Regions from separate parts of the Flavobacterium artemisiae genome, predicted to be linked through region 3. Evidence: riboswitches for the same ligand, from Rfam matches in the RefSeq annotation. Region 3 holds a riboswitch; each other region holds the start of a gene.
The links. A riboswitch is a leader RNA that binds a small molecule or an ion and turns the genes downstream of it on or off. The one in region 3 is predicted to bind cobalamin.
Positions count from the first base shown of each region.

Region 1 (3,274 bases), on a different contig from region 3:
TACAACAAATATTCCTCCATCATAATTACCACGTGGAGCTTGAGTCTCATCATCATCGCTGCTGCACGATACAAAAAAAGCCGACGCAAAAATGACAGTTAAAAAAAGTTTATTAAATCTTTTCATGTATTTAAAAATTTAGGTTAATATATATAGTATAATTTCTTCCAGGCATTTGTCTGCTGATAACAGGCTGGTAATCTTCATTTAATAAATTCAAAACTTGAACGCCAAGTTTGAAACTGTTTTTTCTTCCAAAATCATAATCAGCACCAAGATTGGCAACATTATAAGCTTTTACGATTCCAGCTTTGCTGTTAAAAGGCGTGCTGTAAACTTCACCATTGTATAAATATTGAAAGTATGATGAAAGTTTTTTCCAATTATAGGATGCTGATGCCGTCACTTTATGGTAGGGTACATAAATCAATTGTTTGTAAACCAATTCACCAGCAATGAGCTGTTTGCTTTTTGAAACCGTATAGGCATAAGTCCCGTTGATAGTAAAGTTGTGATTGTTTATTTTGGTTTTCCATTCTAAAAGAACTTCTGCTCCATAAGTTTTTACATGATCAGTATTTTCTGGAGACCACACATCACTGCCGCTATCTGTAGGAACCCAGCGTAATAAATCCTGAATATCATTATAATATCCTGTTAGAGAAACAGAAAAGTTTTTAAAGAAAAATTCGTTTCCAATTTCGGTTTGATAGGAAGTTTCAGGTTTTAAGTTCGGATTGCCGCTTCCTTCCCAGAATAAATCATTGTAAGTCGGCATTCTGTAATTCTTCGAAGCATTAAGTTTTATTCGATAAAAATCAGTCAATAAATATCGAGTTCCAAAAGAAAAAAGAAATGGATTTCCGTAATTGTCCGTTAATTCCTGACGAATGCTTACCGAATAATCCCATTTTTCAGAAACTAAATGACTTAGTAATAAACTCCCTGAACTAACTTCTCTTTTAACATCATTAATACTTGATCCGTAGCCTTTATTTCGGCTATAATCCACAATAGTGTTTAGTTTGATTTTGTCATTTACATCAAAAGCCAAATCATATTTGAGGATAGAAGTTTCTACTTTTCCAAAAGTGAAATAATCAGAAGTAATAGTTGGGAAATATTTATAAGATTCTCCAATATGAGCCGCTCTTAATTTTGAAGTAAAACGATTCAGTCTGCTTTCCCATTCTAAAAGATTTCGGGTATTAAAATCGTCGTATTTTGTTTTGGTAGCAGTCGGGGTTGTTAGAGAAAAATGACGCTCAGAGTCATAAAACTGACTGTATAATTTAATGGTATTTTTAGAATCAATTTTATATCCAAAAGCCGTATTCATGCTCGTATTATAATATTGCCCATTTAAGTTTTTCTCGTTTTGATTTCCAGGATATTTAAAATCATTATCAGAGCTGTTTCTAGAAATACTAATTTGAAGACTGTACTTATCAGATGAAACTGCGGCTTTATAATTGGCGCTGTAAGTATTAAAACTTCCTGCGCTGAAAAATAAATGATTTGTAAATCCTTTTTTAAAACTCAAATCATTATTTAGGTGAATACTGCCGCCAATTGCACCGCTTCCGTACAAAATACTTCCTCCGCCGGCTTTTACAGTAATAGAATTAAAATCTCTCGTGCCGATAGTATTAAAATCGGACTGTCCTAAAAATTGAGAATTGATATTGATACCGTTCCAGATAACTGCTGTCTGTGCACTTGTAGTTCCTCTAAAAGATGGGCCAGATGTCATTCCGAGACCATTTTCTTTAAAATAAATTACCGTGTTAAAGTTTAAAAGAGAAGTTAGTGATGCTTGATTGGTATTGATGATCGAATCACTTATGACTTGAATTGACTGAGAACTACAGAATTTTTTAAGATTGCTGTCTGAAACTACAACTTGTTTTAAATTCGTAATAGAATCCTGCTGCGCCAAAATAAATTGGCACATGAATAAAAAACAAAAAATGACGAATTTCTTTAAAATCATAAATTTCTACACTCTTGTTCCCGAGAGCTTGATATTAGTTATAAAGGCAGGTCTCCTGGCTTGCGTCTTGTTGTCTTCCTTCCCATCACGCAGGGCGTGGCAGTGGATTGTAGTAACAACAAGCATTCATTTTGAACTAAGCTTACAGTTGCGGGTACAGCTCAAGATTATACTTGATTCCCTTTTAATGTGCTTTTTTATAAAAACACAACCTTAAATTTGTGCAAAGATAAAGTTAAAACTATCGATTTTTCAAATTTGTTTCACATTTTGAATCAAATTCTAAACAAAAGAGCTGTTAAAGCTTAATTCTAATAACCTTGCCAAAATCAACATTATTTTGAAAAGCATCTTTTAATGGCAAAGAAGTTTGATGACATAAGATACTTCTGATACTTCCAGCATGCGCCACAATTATAATTGGATGCAAAACGTCTTTTGCGAGTTTTTCATTTAGAAAAGATTCAGTTCTTTCGTGAAGTTCAGTAAAGGATTCGCCATTGGAAACTTTTATGTTCACAAAATCTTCCATCCACGGATTTAGCTGGTCCTGCGGAATTTCATTCCAAGATAACATTTCCCAGTCTCCAAAATTCATTTCCATCAAACGAGGATCTTTCTGGTAAGAATGAATTTTCATGTTTTTTTGAATATAGTCTGCTAAAATCACGCATCGTTTAAGCGGACTTGTAAATAGTACTGCTTCAGAAGGTAACTGGGAAAGTATATTTTTAAAAACTTCTTCAAATGGTTCAGCTATATTCACATCGGTTTGTCCGTAGCAGATACCTTTTTCGCAAACCGTTTCGGTATGACGGATTAAATAAATTTCCATAAAATTAAAACACTGAGATAAATGATTACTTCACTGACTTGCTGTGTGGCGCCGAGACAGTCGCCTGTATAGCCGTCAATCCATTTTTGAAAATAACGCGCCAAAAAAAAGCGGGTCAAAAAAACCGGAATCAAAATCAGAATAAACAAATGATAAAAATAAGAAAGAACAATCAAAGGCAGTAAACCAAAGAAAAAGGAACCAAAAACTTCTTTCCAAGTATATTGCTGCGCTATAGGTTTGCTTTTACTCGAAGCATCGTCACGAGAATATTCATGTGTAAAAATGATACTCACTGCCGATAAACGACTTAAAGCATGAGCATTCACAAACAACAGAAAAATAAGAAAAGGAAAATCTAAATTGTTTGTTTGAAAGATAGAAATGCTTTCGGATAGCAATTTAAATTTTAAAAGAAAAAGTAAAACGAGTCCGACAGCTCCGTA
Region 1 covers NZ_JBHUDZ010000002.1:415,263-418,536, forward strand. The annotation lists gene ACFSC2_RS03775 (YncE family protein) at 1-126, opposite strand, end outside; gene ACFSC2_RS03780 (TonB-dependent receptor plug domain-containing protein) at 131-1,954, opposite strand; cobalamin riboswitch at 2,022-2,224, opposite strand; gene cobC (alpha-ribazole phosphatase) at 2,292-2,828, opposite strand; gene ACFSC2_RS03790 (adenosylcobinamide-GDP ribazoletransferase) at 2,813-3,274, opposite strand, start outside.
Region 1: linked by a shared signal. The riboswitch ahead of ACFSC2_RS03780 (TonB-dependent receptor plug domain-containing protein) and the one ahead of ACFSC2_RS08850 (TonB-dependent receptor) in region 3 are both predicted to bind cobalamin.

Region 2 (3,274 bases), on a different contig from region 3:
ACCATCAGTATATTTTTTTTGAATAGTAATTATCCTGCTGCCATCCGCTTTAATTTCGCTAGTTTCTTTAAGGTTTTCGGCAATTTCAGTTTTCTGATTTAAAGAAGTGGTGTTGTACATCTCCTGATAAATAGAGCGGTACGATAATATGGCAAGAAGCATTCCGAACATCATAATATACTTTCGTCCGACTTTATCGCTCAGCCATCCAAAAAAAATAAAAAACGGAGTTCCTATTAAAAGTGCAATTCCTAACAATTCATCAACTTGCGAAGAATCCACATTCATAACCGTTTTCATAAAGCTCATCGCATAAAATTGTCCTGTATACCAAACAACACCTTGTCCCATAGTGGCTCCAAATAATGCCAAAAGAACGAACTTTAAGTTGTATCGGTTTCCAAAACTTTCTTTTAACGGATTAGCACTTGTCGTTCCTTCTTTTTTCGCTTTTGCAAATACAGGAGATTCGTCCATATTTTTTCGAATTAAATAAGAAACGCCGACCATAACGATAGAAACCCAAAACGGAACACGCCAGCCCCAAGAATCAAAATCTTCATTTGAAAGAATATTTTTAGTCGCAAGAATAACCATCAGCGAAATAAATAAACCAACAGTAGCTGTAGTTTGAATCCATGAAGTCCAATAGCCTTTTTCTCCCACAGGGGCATGTTCTGCTACATAAGTTGCAGCACCCCCATATTCACCTCCTAGCGCAAGGCCTTGCAGTAAGCGCAGAATCAATACTAATAAAGGAGCAAGGAAACCAATCGTTTCGTAACTCGGAATACATCCAATTAGAAAAGTCGAACCTCCCATCAATAATAAAGTCGCCATAAAAGTATATTTACGACCAATAATATCGCCAAGCCTTCCAAAGAATAAAGCCCCAAACGGACGCACAACAAATCCTGCAGCAAAAGTAGCAAGAGTAGATAAGAATGCGGCAGTCGGATTATCACTCGGGAAAAATTTAGTAGAAATAACAACAGCCAGACTGCCGAAGATATAAAAGTCGTACCACTCAATCATGGTGCCCATAGAAGAGGCCGAAATCACTTTCCAAATGCCTTTAGTAGAAGTTTTGCTCATAAAACTGCTTTATAATCTTATTAGTAAATGAAAGATAAAAATATAGTTTTACGAATATATAAGATAATTTTTTATCCACTTGATACTTTTTTAACAAAAAGTAATTATTTGTTGACTTTTTGTGCTTTAATAAGTTACTTCTTGATAAATTAAATTTGAGATCTCTTTTAAAGTTTTTAATTACAAGAGCAGCTTGTTTTCTTAAAAAAGAAAGTACTAGATTTGCAGCTCAAAATTTGAATCAGAAAATGGTTGTCATATTTCGATAAATAGTGACATTAAAAGGGAATTTGGTGAAAATCCAAAACTGTCCCGCAGCTGTAAGCTCATTAACTGAAACCCTTTAATATGCCACTTTTCAATTAGAAAGGGAAGGCTGGGTGTAGGGAGCAAGTCAGAAGACCTGCCATTTTTATAGTAATAATAGCTTTCGGGGGTTGAAGCTAGAATTAAGAACAAGTACTTTTCACATTCTGTGAACGGGTATTTGTTTGGTTATTCTATTCTCGTAAGCCAAAATAAAGTTTATGAGATTTTTTTCTGCAAATATGATATCGTAAAACAATTCTGTTTTCGACTTTCCTTTTTCTCTGCTAAAAATCATTTAAACAAATCGCTGTACAATTTGCTTTGTAGAATTATTTCTATGAATTAAAATGAATGTCGATTAAAAGTCAAGTGATAATTTTTTAAATATTTAATAATGAAAACCCAATTTTTTTTCAGGCATTTAATTGCAATTGCCTCTTTGGCAGTCTTAATAACTTCATGTAATAATGACGATGATTTTACAGCTCCTCCAGTAATAAACGGCGAACAGCAGTTAAAAGACACTTTGACAATTGGAAAAACACTTAAGTTAAGTTCAAAAATAAAAGACCGAAATAATTTATCCTTCGAATGGACAGTAGACGGAAAAGTAGTAAGCGCTGATTCTACTTTTACTTTTAATCCAGAAAAAAGAGGCGATTTTAAAATTAATATGACTGCCAAAAATAGCGGTGGAGAGGTAACACTTACTTATGATATACACGCGTGGGGCGCTTATGAAAATGGTTTTTTCATGATTAATGAAGGCTGGTTCGGACATGGAACAGGAACAGTTGGCTTTTATAGATATGATACAAAAGCAATAGAAGACAGTGTTTTTGTAAAAGTGAATCCAGATAAAAATTTAAAACCAGAATCATCAACATTGGAATTTGGAACGATCATCAACAAAAAATTATTTTTAGTTTCAAAAGTAGGCGGTCCTGTTGTTGTGGCTGACGCTTATTCATTAAAAGAAGAAAAAAGAATCGAGGCAAAAGGCGGCAATGATTGGCGTGCAATAGCTGCTATCAACGAAAATCAAGCACTGTTAACTTCAGGAAAAGGAATATTTAAGTTGAACCTTAACACAATGGAGTTAAACGGTCAAGTTGATGGAATTACTGGTCAGGTGGGAGATATTGTTAAAGTGAATAATTACATTTTTGCATTGTCAGCCACAAAAGGTGTTCTTATTATTAACGCTTCGACTTTGGCTGTAGAGAAAACTATTTCAGGAATGGCTGTAGGTTTTGCCGTTACAGATGATAAAAAAGTGTGGGCAGCAGGCGGAACAAAACTTATAAATATAGATTCGAATAATCTTGAAGTAACCGAAATTGCATTAGGTTTCCAAGCATACGGAAGCTGGGGTGCGTGGCATCCAGGATCGATCGCTGCTGCTAAAAATGATGTTTTTATTGCTAAAAATGCAAGTTTCAGCGGTGGTAAAGAAATTTATAAGTATACAGGAGATGTTGCTTCATTGGCGAAACCTTTTGTTGCTTTAACAGGAGTAAATATATTATATGGAGCAGGAATAGGATACGATAGAAAGAAAAACAATCTAGTTGTAAACACTGTAGACTCTGGATTTGGTGCTAATTTTGCAAACAATAATTTGTATTTCTTTAATGCAGATTCTGGTGCTAAAACTTCGGGAGTAAGCTTTTCAGGATATTATTTCCCTGCGGTTTCAGTATTTCATCAATAGTTTTTCTTAACTGCAATCACGATAGCTCTCTAAGCTAAGATTTACGCAAGGGTCGCAAAGTTATTATTAAACTTTGCGACCCTTGCGTCTTTCTTTCCGTTCTTTGCGGTTAAATCTTTCAGAAAGTTGTAAAAAACAAAAAACCCACTCGTTTGA
Region 2 covers NZ_JBHUDZ010000012.1:480,226-483,499, forward strand. The annotation lists gene ACFSC2_RS12800 (MFS transporter) at 1-1,095, opposite strand, end outside; cobalamin riboswitch at 1,328-1,520, shown strand; gene ACFSC2_RS12805 (DUF5074 domain-containing protein) at 1,799-3,118, shown strand.
Region 2: linked by a shared signal. The riboswitch ahead of ACFSC2_RS12805 (DUF5074 domain-containing protein) and the one ahead of ACFSC2_RS08850 (TonB-dependent receptor) in region 3 are both predicted to bind cobalamin.

Region 3 (3,274 bases):
TTTGTATTTATTGAAAATAAAGGCCTTTTGAACTGCCAAATCGTGCGTATACCACGGCTGCACTTCGTTTACTTTAATATTATTGACGTTTCCGTTGTATCGTTTTCCAACGTAGATAAAACTGTAATTGAAGTTCCATGATTCGTAACCTGCATTCAAAATTCCAGAACCACTGTGCCAAGGAGTGTACGGAATCTGATCGCCGTAAGAAGACAATTCTAAACCTGAAAATTTGGTAAAATCCTGACTTTGAGAATACGTATAAGTCAGATTGACAGCGAGATTTACTTTATCAATATGAGTTCCCAGATTGAGAATTGTTTCAATTCCTTTTCCTTTTACCTGACCAATATTCGTCATCATCCAACGGAATAAATTTCCTGTCGGAGCCGCCACAATCTTGTCTTTGGTATTGGTATAATATGCATCTGCCTGAATGGAGAATTTGTCTATAAGGCTTTCTTTTAGTGAAAAGTTATAAGTAAAACCAACATCATATTGGTTCATATATTCGGGTCTTAACGTACTTGAACCCACCATTGTATAATACAAATCGTTGAAAGTCGGCATTCTGAAAATGCGTTTGGCAAACGCTCTTAAATTGAAATCGTACTTTTTAAAAGGTGTATAACCAAGGAATAAAGCGGGTGTAAATTCGGTTTTGTTTGGCGCTTTTGCATTAAATTTTACTTCTTCGATTACGCGGGTTGCCAAAACGTTTCCTAAAACTTTAAAACCTTCATATCGGTAAGAAGTCGCGAGCGCAACAAGCGCTGTAAAACGCTGAGGGAAAGAAAACTGAGTCTGGATTCCTCTTCTGGTAGCGTTTAATTTATTATATTGAAAATCAGTTGAAAGCGAAACATCCCAAGTGGGTAAAATGCTGTAAAGATTAACCGCCGAAAAATACGCTTCCTGCTGAAAGTAACTGTCATCTGATTGTGCGCCTTCCGTTACGATTTCGCCTAAAACACTAGTGGTATCTCGGGCAATATAATGTGTATAATCGTAAGCAAATTTCCCTTTTGCCTGAAATTTATATTTTTCTGAAACATCTTTGGTGAAAAAACCCTGCGCAAAAAAGTTTTTATCAAACTGTCTGAAACCGTCTCTGAATTTATTCTCTACAATCGCTCCCGGCGCGCCTCTTTCAGAATCGTAATAATAAACTTTTGCGTCCCACGAACCGTTGTTTATTTTGCCGTAAACACCAGATTCAAATCGAAAAGCTTCGATATCGCTGTTGTATCTTGTTGCTGTGGTATCGTAGGCAATACTTCCGTCCTGATTTTTTCTTTTGTATCTAAATTTATATTCTCCGTTTGATTTGATGTATTCGAAACTCATACTTAAACTAACTTTATCGCTCAGTTTTTGCTCCCATCTAAAAGAAGGATCGTGATAATCAATCGACATGGTTTTATAACGAACGAGGAGATTTGTTTTTTTACCTCCAATAAAAACAGGACGTTTTGTTCTTAAATAAATGGCTGAAGCTGAAGCAAAATCTTTAGCCGACTGAAAAATTTCACTTTTCTGACCATTGTACATTGTCAAAGATTCCATATCGTCAAGCGAATATTTTCCGAGATCGGTTACACCGTTTTGGGCATTGCCGAGCTGGATTCCGTCATAAAAAACACCAACATGATGCGTACCCATGTTGCGGACATCGACTGTTTTTAGTCCGCCTACACCGCCATAATCCTTGATTTGAGTTCCTGCAAAATACCGAAGTGCGTCTGCCACATTATGACTGGCTAGTTTTTCGAGCAGAACACCCGAAAGACTTTGTACCGGAATAACTTCCTGATAAGGTTTTCCTTTTAAAATAACTTCTTTTAAAACACGCGAACTATCTGTGACTGCCTGCGAATGAAGCCAAAAAGGAAATAATAAAATAAAAGCTAAAAGTGTTTTTCTAAAATTGTACATCACGATTTATTTAAAAAAACTCTCGGTGATGTAATTACAAAAACATAGATATAGGCCTGCTGTCCTATAGCAGGTTACCATCTTGTGTCGTCAACTTCATACCACGAAAGTTTTAAACTATGTGATCGTGGCAGGTCTCCTGACTTGTTCCATCTTTAAACGGCCTTCTCATCCCGCAGGGCGGGGCAATGGCATAAGTAATGTTTAAAGACTTATATAGAACTTACAGTAGCGGGTCTGTTCAGGATTTACACCTGATTCCCTTTTAACTATTTTTTCCTAAGAAAAAACAGACCAAAATCAGGCGCAAAGATATAATTAAAACATACAAAACCCTGCACAAAAATGTAAAAAAACATTTCGTGCAGGGTTTTATCCAATAACTAATTCTAAAAAAATAAGTAAAATTAAAACGTTACAAACTTAGCTCCCAAAGTAAACCATCTTGAAGGCAGCGGAATTGCTCCGACTTCATAATAAGTGGTATTAAAAATATTTTGAGCATCTAAGAATATCGTGAATTTCTTAATTGACTGACTAACTCTAAAATCGTTAATCCAATAAGAAGGTCCTGTAATTCTTTCGTTAAAACGAGTAGCAAATAATACCGATAAATTTCTATACTGATAATCTATTGTATTGGTTACTTGGTGCTTTAAAGACGAAATTAAATACTTAGAATATATTTCTGTTCTTGAACTCTTAAATTCTGAATCTAAATAAGTGTATCCTAAAACGATATTCAATCTTGAATCTTTAGAGAAATCAAATCTGTAATTACCGCGAAGATTTACTCCGTTTGTGCTTAAATCTCCCGTATTTTGACTCTGCCAAGGCTGCGTAGTCAAATTACGCATCCAATCGATATAATTGTCAATTTTTCTGTAGAAATAATTCGCATTTAAGCTCAAAGCTTTTCTGTTGAATTTAAATCCGATTTCGCTTTGAAAAGCATTTTCTGAATCTAAATCAGTATTTCCAATATTTCCTGTTTGTTTCAAATACAAATCGGTAAACGATGGAATTCTCTGGCTTGTGCCGACATTTGCAATTACTTTAAACTCTTTTGTAATATCGTAACTCGCATCGATTCCTGGATAAATCTGCCATTTGTAATCCGAATTATAGTTTAAATAAGTTCCGATATTTACATTTAATCGTTCTGTAAAATTCGTTCGGTATTCTGCGTAGATTCCAACATTTTCGCGATCGTGATCACCAATATTAGACGAATGGATATCTTCGTTTCTAAATTCAGCTCCAAAACCCAATTCGCCTTTGCCTAATTTTACTGTTGAGTTTAATTCTCCTGCAATCGAATTGGTATAGTGCTGGCTTC
Region 3 covers NZ_JBHUDZ010000008.1:19,391-22,664, reverse strand. The annotation lists gene ACFSC2_RS08850 (TonB-dependent receptor) at 1-1,935, opposite strand, end outside; cobalamin riboswitch at 2,048-2,249, opposite strand; gene ACFSC2_RS08845 (TonB-dependent receptor plug domain-containing protein) at 2,343-3,274, opposite strand, start outside.